2 linked regions of the Cellulosilyticum sp. I15G10I2 genome follow. The protein of the gene in region 2 binds, or shares a complex with, the protein of the main gene of each other region. Links are inferred from orthologs where the notes say so. Each region holds a gene or a part of one and is shown on either strand. Other genes may lie near its edges. The genes, in order: secG and secY.

Region 1 (6,233 bases), on a different replicon or contig from region 2:
CAGGCTTAACTTCAAGAATACTTGCCGAGAGCGTATTGATTAAAGACCTGCCATCTGCTATCACTTCTATTTCGCCTTCTGTAGATGACGGTAAATCAAGGGGGAGTTCAAATTGATACTTCATTGTAGTTCCTGATAACTGTGGTACTTCAAAACCTACTGCCTTGCCATTTTGCATAATAGGATAATACAGCATCTTGGTGCCATTTAAGGTAACCTCAACTCTATTATCTTGCCCTAATCTAACCCGTGCACCCTTCGTAAAAGTAAAAGTAGTAAGTCTTTCTCGGATTAAAGACTGATGCACTTTTTCTTCAAGGGTAAAAGTGACATTTTTAGATTTACCCGCTACCGTCTCCTCCATCTTTGCTGCTATAAGGTCAATACCATAATCCACAACTTTAAGTACATTTACAGTTGTATTAAAGATCAGATCCCCTTGTAAGTTAACAGTAACCATTCCCTGTGCTGGTGTTTGGTTGGTCGTCTTAAGCCCTACCCCGCTTAAAACAAATCCCCCTGTAGATTGCACACTACTAAGGTCCGGTAATGTAAGTTCTAAAGTCTGTGCATCAATCTTTCTTAAATTTTGACTGCCTCCGGTTATTGTATCAAAACCTTTAATACCCTGTAATTTAGGCACTCCAAGCGATGGCATATCAAGGACAAACTCATAGTCATTAGAATTTAAAACCATTTGAATAGTATTTCTTTTATGATTTAACATCGCCTTATGAAAAGCTTGTGAATAAGGCTCTTCAATCACTAAATCAGCCATCACACTATCTCTTGTTGCAGTGCTTACTTTATCTGATGTAACTTTTCCCCTATAGTCCATTGACTTTGCAAAACTATGGGTATTTGCGCTTACAGCTGTATTATTATTATTAATCCTAACCGTAGCCACAGCTTCTTTGATCTGTGTATGCAGCGGGATCCTCAAACTCACACCCGCAAAAATCATTGCGTCCTTAACTCTTATCTGAAGCTCTTTATGATTTATTTTTAAAGTCTCTAATCGTGGCATACTCTCAGAAAAGGGCATCCCTTGTATTTCACCTATAATTTCATTGATGCCAGTTCCTACTGCCCATTCAGCACCTTCTAGTATCAAATAGAAAGTATCTTCGGGTTCTAGTTCATCTTTTAAATCTATCACTAAACGGGGAGCCCCTTGGGCTTCAATTACTTCATCTACGCCCACTGTTACTACCTTTGTAATTCTATTATCTGATGCGCTATAGCTGATCGTCGGAAACATTGTAAATATAATCGCTGAAACTAATAGATAAATGATACTTTTTTGCATTGTCATATCGAAAGTCCTCCTAGTCGTCCTATAATTGACGTCGATTTTTTAGATTCCTCTCCTCCATTATAAAGGATTAAAAAACATAATGACAATACAAGTACCCCTCTTCCCTTCAATTCCCTTGTTAATAATTAGTAGCCTCTAAACTCTTTTTCAACCTTATCTATAAATGCATCCCAGTTTTCAAGAATAAGTCTAGGACAGGCTTTACCACTAAAATGTTGATGTGTTGTAACCCTTGAAAGCGGTATTTTATAGTATTTCATAAGATAAGCAATAAGCTTAATTGCATTTTCTTCTGACTGTTCGTAATTGCCTGATTCACAAATCTCTATCCCGATTCCATATTCATTTCCGACTGATGAACCCGCGTGGTGAGCAACTTCATTAAGGGGGATAGCTTCTATAATCTCACGCTCATCTACTACAATATGCCATGAAGTATCTGAAGTGTTCGTTATATTGGTTAAGTAATTTCTTTCACTTCTTGCGTCACTTGTTTCATTGGCTGTGTTATGTACTACAATATATTTAATTTTTCTATGTCTGCCAGGCCTTTTTCCAGACTCTGGTATCGTATCAATTGTATACGGTATCCCTATTACTTTTTCTATATCTTTTTGCACAATAGGCTTTGGCTTTGGCTTTACCAGCATCGCTACGCCTATAAGCGCTATAAGTGTCATAATAAATACTGCATCTTTATAATATTGCCGCCTATGGCTTTTGTCTTTATATTGCTTCATGTTGTCTCCTTAACTTATCTATTTGATTCTTACTATGTCATTTTTCTATACCAGTCCCTCTTGGCATTATACTATAGATTGCTTAGAAAATCTATTTTAAAGATAGCTGGTAACTAAAGCCAGTCTTACCAAAAGCCAGCTGACTTTAGTGGTGGCTAAAGTCAGCTGGCTTTTTAAAAGTTTTATTGCTCTTGTTTATCAAGTTCTTGCTTATTAAATTCTTCTTCACTTACTAATCTAAAATCTATTGATCTTGTGATAGTATCTGTTTTTAGCACCTGTACATAGACCTTATCTCCCAAACGGTAGATTTGTTTTGTACGATCCCCGATCCATCTATGGCCTGCCTCATCATAAATATAATAATCATCTGCCATCTCATTCACATGAACAAGTCCTTCTACTGTATTAGGAAGTTCTACATAAACACCCCAAGAAGTTGTACCTGTAATAACTCCTCTAAATAACTGTCCAACAAATTGTTCCATATATTCAACTTTTTTAAGTTTAATGGTTTCTCTTTCAGCTTCTTCTGCACGTCTTTCACGCATTGAGGATTGCTTAGCCACCTCTGGCATTCTCTCAAACAGTACAGCTTCCTTTTTACCAGTAAGCTGATGATGTAGATTGTATTTAATAATACGATGAATCTGAAGATCCGGATATCTTCTGATAGGTGATGTAAAATGGCAGTAATAACGTGCGGCAAGTCCAAAATGCCCATTACATTCTGCAGTATATCTGGCCTGCTTCATCGAGCGAAGAAGCAGATGACTGATGATGCTTTCTTCTGGCTTATCTGCTATATCATCCAGTATTTTCTGCATATCTTTTGGATGTACCTTTTGAGCAGCACCCTTGATATTATAACCAAAGTTATTAATGAATTCTGTAAGTGCCAATATTTTCACTGGATCTGGATCTTCATGGCTACGGTAAACAAAAGGTTTTTCTTGCCAGAAGTAATCCTCTGCAATTGTCTCATTACATATAAGCATAAACTCCTCGATAATACGGGTTGCCACGTTTCTGTCATAAGGTTTGATTTCTATAGGTGTACCGTCTTTATCAAGAATAATTTTTGTTTCTTCAAAGTCAAAGTCTATCGAACCACGTTTCATACGTCTTTTACGCAGTAGATCCGCAAGGTCTCTCATGCTTTCAAACATAGGAATAAAATCTTTGTAACGCTCTTTAAGCGCCTCGTCTTCATCAATTAATATCTTTTTAACATTTGTATAAGTCATACGTTCATCAATCTTGATAACTGTTTCCATAATTTGATGGCTTTGTACATTTCCATGGGAGTCAATATCCATCATACATGTTAAGGCAAGTCTATCCACCCCTGCATTCAAAGAACAAATGCCATTACTTAGTTTATGTGGCAGCATAGGGATAACTCTGTCAACCAGATAGATACTTGTGCCCCGCTCAAGCGCTTCATCATCTAACGGATGTTTCTCTTTCACATAGTGCGTTACATCAGCAATATGTACGCCTAAACGATACATCCCGTTATCTAATCTTTCTATAGAAATAGCATCATCTAAATCCTTAGCATCTTCTCCATCAATTGTTACCATCTGAAGGGCTCTTAAATCTGTTCTCCCCTTTTTATCTTGCTCTGGTACCTCGGTTGGAATGTTTTCTACTTCGTCCATCACTTCTTTTGAGAATTCTCTTGGTAGATCATATTGATAAATAATAGAAAGAATATCTACCCCCGGATCATTAACATGTCCAAGAACTGATAATATTTGTCCCTCTGGATTTCTGCGTTCTTCTGCCCAATTCGTAATTTGAACAAGTACTTTATGTCCTGAAACTGCACCCTTAGAAAGTTTTTTTGGAATAAAAACATCTCTTGAATATTTTTGATCATCAGGCACAACAAAACCAAAATTTTCGCTCTCTTGATAAGTGCCGACTAAACTTTCTGGACCTCTTTGAAGAATTTCAATAATTTCTGCTTCTGCCCGTTTCTCGGATGTCGGTTGTTTTGTAATTCTGCACATAACTCTATCTTTATGCATAGCACCATTTACCCCTGATGCAGGAATAAAGATATCTTTCTCATCTTCATCAAGTATTAAAAAACCAAATCCTTTAGGATGTCCTTGAAAAGTTCCCGATACGAGATTAAAAGTTTGCGGCACAGCAAACTTGCCTCTTTTAGTCCTTATCACTTTACCTTCTTTAATAAGCTCTCCCAGCATTTCTTCGAGCTCTGGTCTATCAGCCGGCGGAACTTGGAGTATTGTCATAATCTCTTTAATTTTAAGTGGTACATAACTTGGGTGTTTCATCATATCAATTAAGATTTGTTTTCTTGTGGGTGTCTTAGATTGGTTTTCTTCATTTCTCATAAGATCAACTCTTTTCTTTTATAAAGTCATACTCATAGTGTTATTTTTCATCATATTCATAAATTTATTTATAGCTATTATACCCGATTATAGTTTGAATTACTCTTTAAACTAATAATAATCATTATACCATAGTGTACTATTTTTTTTAAGATAAAATATATTTTGATAAAAAAATACACCTTACATTGACAATGTAAAGTGCACTTTTTATTAGTTCAGAATCATAAGTACTAATGCAAGAATTACAAAAAGAGCTGCTGTAGCCTTAGTCCATCTTTCAAACTTACCTTCTAAACTATGTTTTTTGTTTTTATCCCAATAACTATTATTGCTGCTGCTTGTCCCTCCGCCTAGAGAACCAAGTCCTGCTGATTTACCTTCTTGAAGTAAAACAACTGTAATAATTGCAAGTGCTGCAATTACATAGATCACAGTTAAAACTATTTTTACTATGTCCATAGTTTAAAGCCTCCTTCAAACTGTAATGTTTACACATCTTTCCTTATCATATCATAGAGTCATAAAAAAAGCAATAAACTTACATACCATTAAAACTATTTTGCATCATCATCTGTCCGACATAAGCCAGCCCAATCCCTACTAAGGTAAAAAAGGTTTGCACACATACAACAACCCCTATACCTTTTTTAATACTGGTTCTTGTTACGACAGAGTAGCCAATAACTAATATAACAAGTGCCCAGATCGCTGGAAGGCTTAAGAGTTGAGCAATTACATTTAATGCAATATTCCCAGCTAACATATCTTCATCTAATAAAATAGGCAGGCCTAAAACAGTATGTGCTGTAGGAATAAAGAACGCAATTAATTTATCTACACACATCACCGCACTTCCAACCATTTGTGAAAAAAGCGCAACTACAAATAAAGAGCCAAATTTTCCTTTATCTTTTACAATAGCTTTTACTATTTGAATAAGCAAGGCTGTTAAAAAAGCACTTACAAATATCATAACAACTGCTGCTATGATCCCTGATATTTGTGTCATGGCATATCTTTGACCTATCATCTCTTCTGATATGCCGCTCATCCTAAACTGATCATATAGCGTTTGTTTCATAACAGGATTTATAAAAGTAAGTAATGTCGCTATAACTGTAAATAAAATAGAACCTATAATGCCTATAGCCATACCTTGTGGTGGTTCATGATAAAAATTTTCTTCCATCATCTTTTTAGGTGATGAAAATATATTAACAAAATGCATATACCAAGGTGTAATCTCTCTTGTTTCTTCTTCTATAATTTTTTCTCTATCAACTACGGCAAATCCTCCATCTAGAAGGTCTCTTTCTTGTTCACCTGACTGAAATTTTTCTTCATTCATTTTAGCTTCCCCCATCTTTATTTATTTAATCGTATTTATTATATAATAAGCTACTTGATAAAACAATTAACAATATTTTATATATTTTTAAGTTTATTCCTTGACGAATACCAACACATTGACTAATTAGTCATTATCCATTATATGTATAACCTGTATAGCTCAACCTATAAATGTGTTTTTGTATAACCCGTTTAAAAAGAATAAAAATTGGGCTTAGGAAGTCCTAAACCCATATATTTTAATAAATAATTATTGATTAAGATTAAAGAAAGATTTTTTGCCTTTAAACTGCGCAACATCTCCCAATTGCTCTTCGATACGAAGAAGCTGGTTGTATTTAGCTGTTCTGTCTGATCGTGCAGGTGCACCTGTTTTAATCTGTCCAGCATTAACAGCAACTACAATATCTGCTATTGTATCATCTTCCGATTCTCCTGAACGATGAGATACAA
Region 2 (13,180 bases):
GTAAACATATTCTTCTTCTACGCTTACGACTATAAATGGTTTCCCTTGATCACGTCCGCATTTTGAGAAAACAACCTGCCCTACCTCATACTCGCTATTCATTTAATCACCTCATTACTTACTGCTTTGTAATGTAAGTATTTCTGGAATATCATTGGTAATAACCACAGTATTTTCATAATGTGCAGATGGCATCCCATCTCTTGTTACGAACGTCCAATCATCTTCTAGTACTCTTACTTGCCACGTACCCATATTAACCATAGGTTCTATAGCGAGCACCATACCTTTTTGAAGTTTTGGTCCTCTTCCAGGTGTCTTGTAGTTTGGAACTTGTGGTTCTTCGTGCAATTCTCTTCCTATCCCATGCCCAACTAAATCTCTTACTACCGAAAATCCATTAGTTTCAACATAAGTTTGTATTGCAACAGATATCTGTCCTAGATGATTGCCTGGTTTTGCATATTTTAAACCTTCAAAAAAGCTCTGTTTCGTAACTTCTATCAGTTTTAATATCTCAGGGGATACATCTCCGACAGTATAAGATCTTGCAGCATCTGAGTGATATCCTTTGTAGTATACCCCAAGGTCCACGCTCACTAAATCACCTTGTTTTAACTTGCGTTTACCTGGAATCCCGTGTACAACTTCTTCATTAATAGAAATACAAGCTGATGCTGGGTATCCACAATAACCTTTAAAAGATGGCAGTGCATGTTTACTTGTTATAAACGTTTCTGCAATAGCATCTAACTCTTTGGTTGTAATACCTTCTTGTACTGCTTTACCCACTAGTTCGTGAGCCTCTATTAATATATGCGCTGCCTCTTTCATTAAACTTATTTCCATATCAGATTTAATGGGGATTGGCATCCTAATTCACTCCTAATGCTTTCTTTACTGCTGCACGTACTTCTTCCACTGTACCTACTCCATGAACATCAAGAACTTTGCCTTGAGCTTTGTAGTGTGCAATAAGTGGTTCTGTTTGTGCATGATAGATTTCTAATCTTTTTTTAACTGTTTCTTCTTTATCATCTTCTCTTTGGACTAGATTTGTGCTGCATGCGTTACATATGCCTGCTATGTCTTCTTTTTTACTTATCTTATGATAAGAAGCGCCGCAGCTTGGGCAAACAGTTCTACCAGCCATACGATCAACAATAAGTTCATCGGGTACCTCTACATTAACAACGTAATCTATTGGTATATTTAAGTCTGCAAGCATAGCATCTAATGCTTCTGCTTGTGGAATGGTTCTTGGAAATCCATCAAAAATCATGCCATTTTTACAGTCATCTTGTGTAATTCTGCTTTTTACAAGTTCTATAACAAGAGAATCTGGTACGAGTTGACCTTGATCCATATAAGCTTTTGCTTGTTTGCCTAAGTCTGTGTTGTTAGAGATATGTTCTCTAAAAATATTGCCTGTCGAGATACATGGAATATCATATAATTTTGTAAGCATTTCTGCTTGAGTCCCTTTACCTGCTCCTGGCGCTCCGAGTAATATCAATCTCATTACGGCAACCTCCTATCTTCTTATAAAAATCCTTTATAATGTCTCATTAACATCTGTGATTCCATTTGTTTAAGTGTTTCTAATGCAACACCAACAATAATGAGAAGTGATGTTCCTGAAAACGCTACTTGCACGTTTAATGTATATTCAAATACGAGTGGAATAACTGCAAGTATTGCTAAAAAGATAGCTCCAAGTAGTGTGATACGAGATGCAACATCTGATAAATAATCTGATGTTGGTTTCCCTGGTCTTATACCGGGTATAAATCCGCCACCTTTTTTCATGTTAGATGCAATTTCCATTGGATTAAATGCAATAGTTGAATAGAAGAAAGCAAATGCAAATATAAGTACTACATAGATTACTGTTCCTACTGGATGTGTCCATCTTAAAAATCTAAGTACTGTACCCCATATTTCATTTGTTGTTCCCCCAAATAAATTAGTAACAATTTCTGGGAAATTCATAATAGACATTGCAAAGATAATTGGCAATACCCCTGCTAAGTTGACTTTAATAGGAATATGTTGTGATTGTCCGCCATAAACTTTACGTCCAGCAGTACGTTTTGCATACTGTACTGCAATTCTTCTTTCTCCTTGAGCCATTAATACAACAAAACCTATTACGAGTATAAATAATAATACGATTATTGTTGGTATTAAATAACCATGTGTCTGGAATAATACGATGAAGTTTTGTGGAAGTCTAGAAATAATATTAATAAAGATAATAAGTGATATACCATTTCCTATGCCTTTTTGCGTAATTTGTTCCCCTATCCACATCACGAGCATTGAACCTGCTACAAATGAGATAACAACTACCACAAATGTCCATATTGTATTATCTACAAGTACACTTGGTTGCTGTCTGCTAAGTGTAAGCGTTGTTGCTGATGATTGAATTAAGGCAAGGGCTAATGTTACATAACGTGTATATTTGTTAATTTTCTTTCTGCCTTGCTCCCCTTCTTTTGCGAGCTCCTCAAGCTTAGTTATTGCAATTTGTAAAAGCTGCATAATAATGCTTGCTGTAATATATGGCCCTACTCCAAAAGCGAAAAGTGCCATGGTTTTAAATGCTCCACCTGTTATAACATCCATTAGATTCAAAACATTCCCCGCGTTTTGATTCATCATAGCTATAACTGCATCTGTATTAATTCCTGGTACCGTAATATGTGCACCTATTCTTACAATAAGAAACATCCAAAGTGTGAAAATAATTTTTTTGCGTAGTTCTGGCACTCTCCATGCATTTTTAAGAGTTTTGAATAAATCCACCTACATCACCTCTTCTATTTTTCCACCCACAGCTTCAATTTTCTCTTTAGCACCTGCACTAAATGCATTTGCTTTAACAGTTAATTTCTTTGTTAGATCACCTTTCCCAAGAATTTTAACCCCATCTCTTGGATTTTTGATGATTCCAGCTTCTATCATAGCTTCAACTGTTACTACAGCGCCATCTTCAAAGCGATTTAATAAATCTACATTAATACCTACTATTTCTAAACTATTACGGTTTGTAAAACCACGTTTTGGAAGTCTTCTGTATAAAGGCATTTGCCCCCCTTCAAAACCTGGTCTAACACCACCGCCAGTTCTAGAATTTTGTCCTTTATGTCCTCTTCCCGCTGTTTTTCCGTTTCCTGAACCATGTCCACGGCCTACACGGAAAGAATCTCTTTTTGAACCTTCTACTGGTCTTAATTCATTTAAATTCATGCTTCCTTGCACCTCCTTCTCTTTAAGCCTTTTATTACTCGCTTATTGCTTCTACTTTTACTAAATGTCTAACTTGATCTACCATCCCACGAATTGCTGTATTATCTTCGTGTATATTTGAACTATTGATCTTTCTTAACCCGAGCGCTTCTACAGTTTTTTTATGTTTTGGAATTGCCCCGATTGTGGATCTTACTAATGTTACTTTAATTTTAGCCACTTGAACATTCCTCCTTATCCTAGAAGCTCTTCTACTGTTTTTCCACGAAGTTTAGCAACTTCTGCTGGTGTTTTGAGTGAAGCAAGTGCTTCAATTGTTGCATGTACTACATTTTTCTTATTGTTAGAACCAAGAGATTTCGTTCTAATATTACGAACGCCTGCAAGTTCAAGTACAGCACGTGCTGGACCTCCTGCAATAACTCCTGTACCTTCTTTAGCTGGTTTAAGAAGTACTCTTGCACTTCCAAATTCACCAACGAATTCATGATAAACGCTGTCTGCGTCATTTCTTTCAATATAAATTAAGTTCTTTTTAGCATCTTGAATAGCTTTCTCAATAGCGTTTGGAATTTCCATTGCTTTACCAAGTCCAACGCCAACGTGACCATTTCCATCTCCAACTACTACTAAAGCAGAGAAACGGAAAGTACGACCACCTTTTACAACTTTTGTTACACGTTTAATCGTAACAACTTTTTCCTGAAGATCTAATGTACTAGGATCAATATTTAGCTTTTTAGCCACCGTATGTCCCTCCTTTACTAGAATTGTAATCCAGCAGCGCGAGCTGCATCTGCTAATGCTTTTACTCTACCATGGTATAAGAATCCTCCACGGTCAAAAACAACTTCATTAATACCTTTAGCAAGGGCTTTTTTTGCAACTGCTTCGCCAACAGCTTTTGCTGCATCAACATTTGATGTAGCTTCTAAGGCTTTAGCAAGCTCTTTTTCAACAGTAGAAGCCGATACTAATGTACTACCTTTTGTATCATCTATAATCTGAGCATAAATGTGTTTTTCACTTCTATATACTGCAAGTCTTGGTCTCTCAGTAGTTCCTTGAAGCTTATTACGCATTTTCATATGCTTTTTTACACGAATTTTACTACGTGATGCTTTAGTTATCATTCTTATTTCACCCCTTTACTCTTATTTTTTACCTGTTTTACCTTCTTTACGTCTGATTATTTCATCAACGTACTTAATACCTTTGCCTTTGTATGGCTCTGGCGGACGTTTAGTTCTGATCTCAGCCGCAAATTGTCCAACATGTTCTTTGTTAATACCTGAAATAGTAATTTTATTACCTTCAACTACTGATGTGATTCCTTCTGGATCTTCCATTTCAACTGGGTGAGAGTATCCTAATGAAAGAACTAATTTCTTGCCTTGTTTCGCTGCTCTATATCCAACACCATTGATTTCTAACACTTTATTGAAGCCATTTGTCACACCTTCAACCATGTTTGAAACAAGTGTTCTTGTTAATCCATGAAGTGATCTGTTTCTTTTTAAATCGTTTGGTCTTGTAACTAAGACCTGATTATCTTCAAGTGTAATATTCATTGCACTATCGAATGTTCTTGTAAGTGTTCCTTTTGGCCCTTTAACTGTTACTACATTGCCTTCAGCTTTTGTAACAGTAACACCTGCTGGAACCTCGATTGGTAATTTACCAATACGTGACATGGTCGCACCTCCTTAAACTTTTTATCTTTATTACCAAATAAACGCGATAACTTCTCCGCCTACGCCAAGTTTTCTAGCGTCTTTGTCAGTAATTACACCTTTACTTGTTGAAATAATTGCTGTTCCAAGTCCACCTAATACTTTTGGTAAGTTATCAGTGTCTGCGTATACACGAAGACCTGGTTTAGAAATTTTCTTTAAACCTGAAATTACTTTTTGATTTTTATCTTTGCCATATTTTAAAGTTACACGAATAGTTCCTTTAACGCCATCTTCTATAACTTCGTATCCTTTAATATATCCCTCATTTAAAAGAATTTCAGAAATTGCTTTTTTCATTTTTGATGCAGGAACTTCAACAATATCATGTTTTGCAACATTTGCATTTCTGATTCTTGTAAGCATATCTGCAATAGGATCGCTCATTGTCATTTTATTTGCCTCCTTTCCATTATTACCAGCTTGCTTTTTTAACGCCTGGAATCTGACCTTTATATGCTAATTCTCTAAAACATATACGACATATACCAAATTTTCTTATATATGCATGCGGACGTCCACAAATACGACATCTTGTATATTCTTGAGTTGAAAATTTAGCGGTTTTTTGTTGCTTAACTTTCATAGATGTTTTTGCCACTTTGCTTACCCTCCTTATTTTTGAAATGGCATTCCAAATTGTGTCAAGAGCTCACGTGCTTCTTCATCTGTTTGAGCTGTTGTTACAATAATGACGTCCATACCACGAACTTTATCGATTTTGTCGTACTCAATTTCCGGGAAAATAAGTTGTTCTTTAATACCTAATGCATAGTTACCACGACCATCAAATGCAGTAGCGCTGATACCACGGAAGTCACGTACACGTGGAAGTGCTAAGTTTACTAAACGATCAAGAAATTCATACATTTTTTTACCGCGAAGTGTTACTTTACATCCGATTGGCATCCCTTCACGAAGTTTAAATGCCGCTACAGATTTTTTAGCTTTAGTAATAACTGGTTTTTGTCCTGATACAGTTTGCATATCACTTACAGCACTCTCTAATACTTTCGCATTATCTTTTGCTTCACCAACACCCATGTTAATTACTATTTTTTCGATTTTTGGAACTTGTAATTGATTTTTATAATTAAATTTTTGAGTCATGGCACTCATGATCTCAGTATTATATATCTCTTTTAATCTACTCATAGCCTATTACCTCCTTTCGCCTATTAGTCAATCACGAAACGGTCTTTGTTTACGATCGCTACGCGAACTTTTTTACCGTCGTTTATTTGTACGCCTAAACGGGCTGGTTTTCCATTGTGCACATACATAACGTTAGAAATGTGTACAGGTGCTTCTCTTTGAATTAATCCGCCTTGACCAGCTGCATTTGGTTTTTGGTGCTTAGTAATCATGTTGCACCCATCTACAACCACACGACCATTTTTGCGGTCAATAAAATTAACATTACCTTCTTTACCTTTGTCTTTGCCAGCGATGATTATTACTCTGTCGCCTTTTTTAAGTTTAGTTTTCACTATTTGCACCTCCTTATAAAACTTCTGGAGCAAGTGATAAGATTTTTGTGTATTTCTTTTCTCTTAACTCTCTTGCTACTGGTCCAAAAATACGTGTTCCTCTTGGGTTTTTATCTTCTTTTATGATAACAGCTGCATTTTCATCAAATTTAATGTATGAACCGTCAGCTCTTCTTACACCTTTTTTAGTACGTACGATAACAGCTTTAACAACGTCACCTTTTTTAACAACGCCGCCTGGTGTTGCATCTTTAACCGCAGCAACGATAACATCACCAATACTGCCGTATCTTCTGGTAGAACCACCTAATACACGAATGCAAAGTAATTCTTTTGCTCCTGTATTATCAGCTACTCTTAATCTACTTTCTTGTTGGATCATGAGAAGTGACCTCCTTTCAAGATTACTAATACTATTTTGCTTTTTCTACAATTTCAACAAGTCTAAAACGTTTTGACTTAGATAGTGGTCTTGTTTCCATTACTCTAACTTTATCGCCGATTTGACACTCATTGTTTTCATCATGAGCATGTAATTTATAAGTTCTTTTTACGATTTTACCGTAAAGAGGATGTTTTACATTGTTTACTACTGCAACAGTAATCGTTTTATCCATTTTATTGCTTACAACGTTACCCATTAATACTTTTCGCATATTTCTTTCTGACACGACTTAGCCTCCTCTCTATTACACAGTTGCTTTTTGTGTAATAATAGTTTGAATACGTGCGATATTCTTTCTTACTTCTTTAATTCTTGCTGTATTATCGAGTTGATTGGTAGCATTTTGAAATCTTAAGTTAAAAAGTTCTTTTTTCGCATTCACCAACTCAACGTTTAGCTCTTCAGATGTTTTTGTTATTAATTCTTCTAAGAATGCTCTACTCTTCACTACCATCACCTGCCATTTCTTGTTCAGCACGAGATACTATCTTGCATTTCATAGGTAATTTGTGAACTGCAAGTCTTAACGCTTCTCTAGCTGTTTCTTCTGCTACACCTGATAATTCAAACATTACTCTACCTGGTTTAACTACTGCTACCCAATACTCAGGTGAACCTTTACCAGAACCCATACGTGTTTCTGCTGGTTTAGCTGTTACTGGTTTATCTGGGAATATTTTAATCCATACTTTACCACCACGTTTGATATAACGTGTCATCGCAATACGGGCAGCTTCGATTTGGTTTGATTTTACCCATGCTGGTTCCATTGCAACAATACCAAAATCACCATAAGTAATTTTATTTCCACGGGTAGCTTTACCTGTCATACGTCCACGGAATTGTTTGCGACGCTTTACTCTTTTAGGCATTAACATTAGTTAGCGCTCCCTTCCTTTTTAACTTTTTGTGGAAGTACCTCTCCTTTGTATATCCACACTTTAACACCGATCTTACCGTAAGTTGTATCTGCTTCTGCAAATCCATATTCAATATCCGCTCTTAATGTCTGGAGTGGAATAGTGCCATCTGAATAATGCTCTGTACGTGCCATTTCTGCTCCGCCTAAACGACCTGAGCATTGAACTTTAATACCTTTTGCTCCAGCTTTGAATGATTTACCCATAGCTTGTTTCATCGCACGACGGAATGAAACACGGTTTTCAAGTTGAAGTGCAATATTTTCAGCAACGAGTTGTGCACATGCTTCTGGACGCTTTACTTCAACAATGTTGATTGCAACTTTGTTTGCCGTAAGCTTTTCTACTTGCTTACGAAGCTCATCAATAGATGATCCACCCTTACCAATTACGATCCCTGGTTTAGATGTATGAACGTGGATTCTAACACGTTTAGACATTCTTTCAATTTCAATTTTGTCTATGCCAGCTGAATATAATTTTTTCTTAATGAATTTTCTGATTTTATTATCTTCTACTAGGTTATTAGCAAAGTCTTTTTTATCTGCATACCATCTGGCATCCCAACCTTTGATAACACCTACTCTTAATCCATGAGGATTGACTTTTTGGCCCATACCTAACCTCCTTATCTTTCATTTAGTACCACTGTAATGTGGCTTGTTTGTTTGTCGATTCTATAAGCACGACCTTGAGCACGTGGACGAATTCTTTTAAGTGTTGGCCCTTTAGTAGAAAAGGCTTCTTCAACAAATAAGTTAGCTGTCTCCATACTATTATTATGCTCAGCATTTGCTACAGCTGATTTTACTAATTTTTCTATAATACGTGCACCGTATCTTGGTGTGTATGCTAAGATTGCAAGTGCAGTATTAACATCTTTTCCTTTGATTTGGTTAAGCACGATATTTGCCTTAGTACTAGATAAACGTACAAATGTTACTTTTGCTTTTGGTCTTGAGTCTTTTTGAGCATTTCTCTCTTTTTTGATCTGGCTTCTATGTCCTTTTGCCATTTTTAAAGACCTCCTTCCGTAAATAATTAATTAACGAACTCTTGATTTCTTTTCTGCATCTTTACCATGACCACGGTAAGTTCTTGTTAATGCAAATTCACCTAATTTATGTCCTACCATATCTTCTGTTACAAAAACTGGAACATGTTTTCTTCCGTCATGTACAGCGATAGTATGTCCTACCATGCTAGGGAATATTGTTGAACGACGTGACCATGATTTGATTACTTTTTTCTCATCCGCTGCGTTCATTTCATCTATTTTCTTTAATAAATGTTTATCAGCAAATGGTCCTTTTTTGATGGAACGAGCCATTAATGATGCCTCCCTTCACTACTTTACATTATTTTTTGTTACGAGCACGTACAATATATTTGTTTGATTGCTTATTTTTCTTTCTTGTTTTGTATCCAAGAGCTGGTTTACCCCAAGGTGTACATGGATTTGGACGTCCAATTGGTGATCTACCTTCTCCACCACCGTGAGGGTGATCGTTAGGGTTCATAACAGATCCACGAACTGTAGGGCGAATACCCATATGACGTTTACGTCCTGCTTTACCAATATTGATAAGCTCATGATCGATGTTACCAACTTGACCTATTGTAGCTCTACACTCGATAGGTAAAAGTCTCATTTCTCCTGAAGGAAGTTTAACTGTTGCATACTTGCCTTCTTTAGCCATAAGCTGTGCTGACATACCTGCTGCACGAACAAGCTGCCCGCCTTTGCCTGGTTTCATTTCAAGGTTATGAATAGTAGCACCTATTGGCATATCTTTCATTCTGAGTGCGTTTCCAATGCGAATTTCCGCTGTTTCACCACTCATTAATTTGTCGCCTACTTTAAGCCCTACTGGAGCTAAAATATAGCTTTTTTCTCCATCCGCATAAGCAAGTAATGCAATATTTGCTGTTCTGTTTGGATCATATTCGATACCTACAACAGTTGCTGGTACACCATCTTTATTACGTTTGAAGTCGATGATTCTATATTTAATTTTATATCCGCCGCCACGATGACGAACTGTAATTTTCCCTTGGTTGTTTCTTCCTGAGTTTTTCTTTAAAGTAACCATTAAAGATCTTTCAGGAGTTGTTTTTGTGATTTCTTCAAATGATGAAGAAGTCATATGTCTTCTTGAAGGGGTATATGGTCTATATTTTTTGATACCCATCGCACTTTCACTCCTTTCAATCAATGCATTTACACTTAGCCGTGTGTTTCATCTTTATCTATTAAACTACATTCCTTGGAAAAAGTCAATGTCTTTACTATCTTGGTTAAGTTTAACAATTGCTTTTTTGTAGTCACTTGTTTTACCAACTGACTTGCCACGGCGTTTTGTTTTACCTTCGTAATTAGCCGTATTAACTTTTTCTACTTTTGTTCCTTCGAACATTTTTTCTACTGCATCTTTGATTTGACCTTTAGTTGCAGTTTTTTGTACTAGGAATGTGTATTTTTTTTCTGCCATAGCGTTCATACTTTTTTCAGTAACTACTGGCTTTAAAATGACGTCATAAAATTTTAAATCTGCCATTATGCGTACACCTCCTCGATTTTGTTAAGTGCATCTTTTGTTACTACGAATGTATCGTATTTTAAGATGTCATATACATTAATGTTATTAACAGCTGATGTTTTGATTGATTGAATATTACGTGCTGATAACATTACATTTTTGCTTGTATCGCCATCTGTAACGATAAGTGCTTTATTTAATTTAAGAGTATCTAATATATTTTTCATTGTTTTTGTTTTGATCTCTGCTAGCTCTAATGAATCTAATACAATGAATTTGCTGCCATTAACTCTGCTAGTTAAAGCTGATTTTAATGCAAGTCTTCTTTCTTTTTTGTTAAGTCTAATAGAGTAGTCACGAGGTTTTGGCGCGAATGCAACCCCACCACCTGTCCATTGTACTGCACGAATAGAACCTTGTCTTGCTCTACCTGTACCTTTTTGTCTCCATGGTTTTCTACCACCACCACGTACTTCAGCACGGGTTTTAGCACTTTGTGTTCCTTGACGTCTATTTGCAAGATGTGCAACAACTGCTGCATGCACTAAGTGTTCTTTTACATCTACTGCAAAGATTGAATCATTTAATTCAACTTCACCTACTTGTTGTCCGTCCATATTATAAACAGCTACTTTTGCCATTATTGTTCCTCCTTTCTCACCAGTCATTAAGCTTTAACGCTATCTTTTATAGCGATGATTGTACCTTTAGGTCCTGGAACTGCACCTTTAAGTAAAATTAAGTTTTTGTCTAAATCAACTCTAGCAACTTCAAGATTTTGTACTGTGATTTGAACACATCCCATATGTGATGGAAGGCCTTTACCTTTCATAACACGTCCTGGACTTGTTGCAGCACCCATAGAACCTGCTACTCTATGTGATTTAGAACCATGAGCCATTGGTCCACGGCTTTGTCCATATTTTTTGATTGCGCCTTGATACCCTTTACCTTTTGAAGTACCAGTAACATCTACTCTTTCTCCAGCAGCAAAAACATCTGCTTTGATTTCTGTACCTACTTCATATGCACTTATATCTTCCAAACGGAATTCTTTTAAGTGTTTTTTAAGAGCAACGCCTGCTTTTTTAAAGTGACCAGCTGCTGGTTTGATAACACGTCTTTCTTTAACGTCTCCAAAACCAACTTGAATCGCTTCATATCCATCATTGTCAGTAGTTTTCTTTTGAACAACTACACATGGACCTGCCTCTAATACAGTAACAGGAATTAAGTTTGCATTTTCATCAAAAATTTGTGTCATACCTATTTTCTTAGCTATGATTGCTTTTTTCATTTCCTTTACACCTCCTAATATCTACAGCGGATTGCTACCTTGGCAATCATCCTAGACGATTCTTGATTATCGCCCAATCTAGAATCTCATAGATTATTTCGCATCTACTTTGATATCTACACCTGCTGGTAAATCTATACGCATTAACGCATCTCCAGTTTTTGGCGTAGCTTCAACATCGATAAGTCTTTTATGAGTTCTCATTTCGAATTGCTCACGAGAATCTTTGTACTTGTGAACAGCACGTAAAATTGTTACCACTTCTTTTTTAGTTGGTAGTGGTATTGGTCCACTAACTTGTGCACCTGTTTTCTTAGCAATAGCAACTATTTCAGCTGCTGTTTGATCAATTAACTTGTGATCATAAGCCTTTAGGGTAATACGGATTTTTTGACTTGCCATAAAAAAAGTCCCCTCCTTTTCGTACTTTTTTTGAAAGCAGTACGACTAGTGGTGACTGTACACTCAACCTAGTGTGTCATAAGCGCAGACTTACTCTAAGCTTTGTATTAATACAAAAGCGCTTGACATCAGTTTATATAGTACAGTGACCTGCCGCCTGGTTTCTTGAACCGGACATTCGCTCCCTAGAAATTCACCTTTTTGTAAGGTGGTAACCTTCTAGATCATCGTTCTCAATGTCACAACAAATTGAGTATACACTAAAAGCTATATAATGACAAGGTTTTTTTTTAGTTATTACTGATTTTTTTATGGAAAATTTAGCTATTATGCTCTTTTCTCCTAATTATAGGGGATTTTTTAGAAAACCAAACTTCCCATAAATAATAAAAAGCATACCCTAGGGTATGCTTTTTATATGAGTTAATTACTCAATAATAGATGCTACTGCACCAGAACCTACTGTACGTCCACCTTCACGTATCGCGAAACGAAGTCCTTGAGACATCGCAATTGGATGGATAAGTTCAATAGTCATTTCAAGGTTATCGCCAGGCATACACATTTCTGTGCCTTCTGGTAATTCAATAACGCCTGTAACGTCAGTTGTTCTGAAGTAGAATTGTGGTCTATAGTGTGAGAAGAATGGTTTATGACGTCCACCTTCTTCTTTTTTAAGAACGTATACTTGAGCTGTGAATTTTGTATGAGGTGTAATTGAACCTGGTTTGCAAAGTACTTGACCACGTTCGATTTCAGTTCTTTGAATACCACGAAGAAGTGCTCCAATGTTATCTCCAGCTTGCGCTTGATCAAGAAGTTTACGGAACATTTCAACTCCTGTACACACAATCTTACGAGTTTCTTCATGAATACCAACAAGTTCAACTTCATCTTGAACTTTAAGAATACCTGATTCTACTCTACCTGTTGCAACTGTACCACGACCTGTGATTGAGAATACATCTTCTACAGGCATAAGGAATGGTTTGTCAACTGCACGGTCTGGAGTAGGAATATACTCATCAATAATTTCAAATAACTCTACGATTTTATCTCCCCATGGACCCATTGGATCATTTAATGCTTGAAGAGCTG

What was found.
Region 1: the proteins of secY (region 2) and secG are in contact, whole or in part, in a crystal structure (PDB 5AWW), measured with the Thermus thermophilus proteins. The link is inferred for Cellulosilyticum sp. I15G10I2 from one-to-one orthologs. Residues at the interface, in WP_096411648.1 of Thermus thermophilus: Leu14, Gln16, Arg17, Phe20, Ile34, Pro35, Pro37, Ile72, Arg108, Arg109, Asn112, Gln113, Arg116, Ile117, Ile120, Pro145, Gly146, Trp147, Phe152, Phe155, Val156, Val159, Thr160, Val162, Ala163, Gly164, Ala166, Leu167, Trp170, Glu173; in WP_223903268.1 of Thermus thermophilus: Tyr5, Ile9, Tyr12, Leu13, Ala16, Leu19, Val20, Val23, Leu24, Gln26, Glu27, Pro28, Gln30, Gly31, Ala32, Asp34, Leu35, Met36, Gly37, Gly38, Ser39, Ala40, Asp41, Leu42, Phe43, Ala45, Arg46, Val48, Tyr53, Thr56.

The regions. Positions count from the first base shown.
Region 1 is NZ_FMMP01000019.1:81,335-87,567, reverse strand. The notes cover bases 3,266-6,233. They hold secG (preprotein translocase subunit SecG), read right to left. Parts: upstream 4,890-6,233; coding sequence 4,641-4,889; downstream 3,266-4,640. Other genes in these bases: eno (phosphopyruvate hydratase), read right to left, coding at 6,031-6,233; BN3326_RS17265 (YIP1 family protein), read right to left, coding at 4,969-5,778; rnr (ribonuclease R), read right to left, coding at 3,266-4,427. In the rest of the region: BN3326_RS17285 (copper amine oxidase N-terminal domain-containing protein), read right to left, coding at 1-1,315; BN3326_RS17280 (peptidoglycan recognition protein family protein), read right to left, coding at 1,444-2,058; more of rnr, read right to left, coding at 2,241-3,265. UniProt on the Bacillus subtilis protein: Involved in protein export. Participates in an early event of protein translocation.
Region 2 is NZ_FMMP01000009.1:43,989-57,168, forward strand. What follows is about bases 678-3,663. They hold secY (preprotein translocase subunit SecY), read right to left. Parts: upstream 2,812-3,663; coding sequence 1,543-2,811; downstream 678-1,542. Other genes in these bases: map (type I methionyl aminopeptidase), read right to left, coding at 678-873; BN3326_RS08805 (adenylate kinase), read right to left, coding at 875-1,522; rplO (50S ribosomal protein L15), read right to left, coding at 2,812-3,255; rpmD (50S ribosomal protein L30), read right to left, coding at 3,290-3,475; rpsE (30S ribosomal protein S5), read right to left, coding at 3,490-3,663. Also shown: BN3326_RS08795 (KOW domain-containing RNA-binding protein), read right to left, coding at 1-102; more of map, read right to left, coding at 115-677; more of rpsE, read right to left, coding at 3,664-4,002; rplR (50S ribosomal protein L18), read right to left, coding at 4,020-4,388; rplF (50S ribosomal protein L6), read right to left, coding at 4,410-4,949; rpsH (30S ribosomal protein S8), read right to left, coding at 4,980-5,381; BN3326_RS08845 (type Z 30S ribosomal protein S14), read right to left, coding at 5,404-5,589; rplE (50S ribosomal protein L5), read right to left, coding at 5,604-6,143; rplX (50S ribosomal protein L24), read right to left, coding at 6,167-6,478; rplN (50S ribosomal protein L14), read right to left, coding at 6,492-6,860; rpsQ (30S ribosomal protein S17), read right to left, coding at 6,892-7,134; rpmC (50S ribosomal protein L29), read right to left, coding at 7,168-7,371; rplP (50S ribosomal protein L16), read right to left, coding at 7,361-7,801; rpsC (30S ribosomal protein S3), read right to left, coding at 7,801-8,460; rplV (50S ribosomal protein L22), read right to left, coding at 8,472-8,858; rpsS (30S ribosomal protein S19), read right to left, coding at 8,889-9,173; and 6 more genes. UniProt on the Bacillus subtilis protein: The central subunit of the protein translocation channel SecYEG. Consists of two halves formed by TMs 1-5 and 6-10.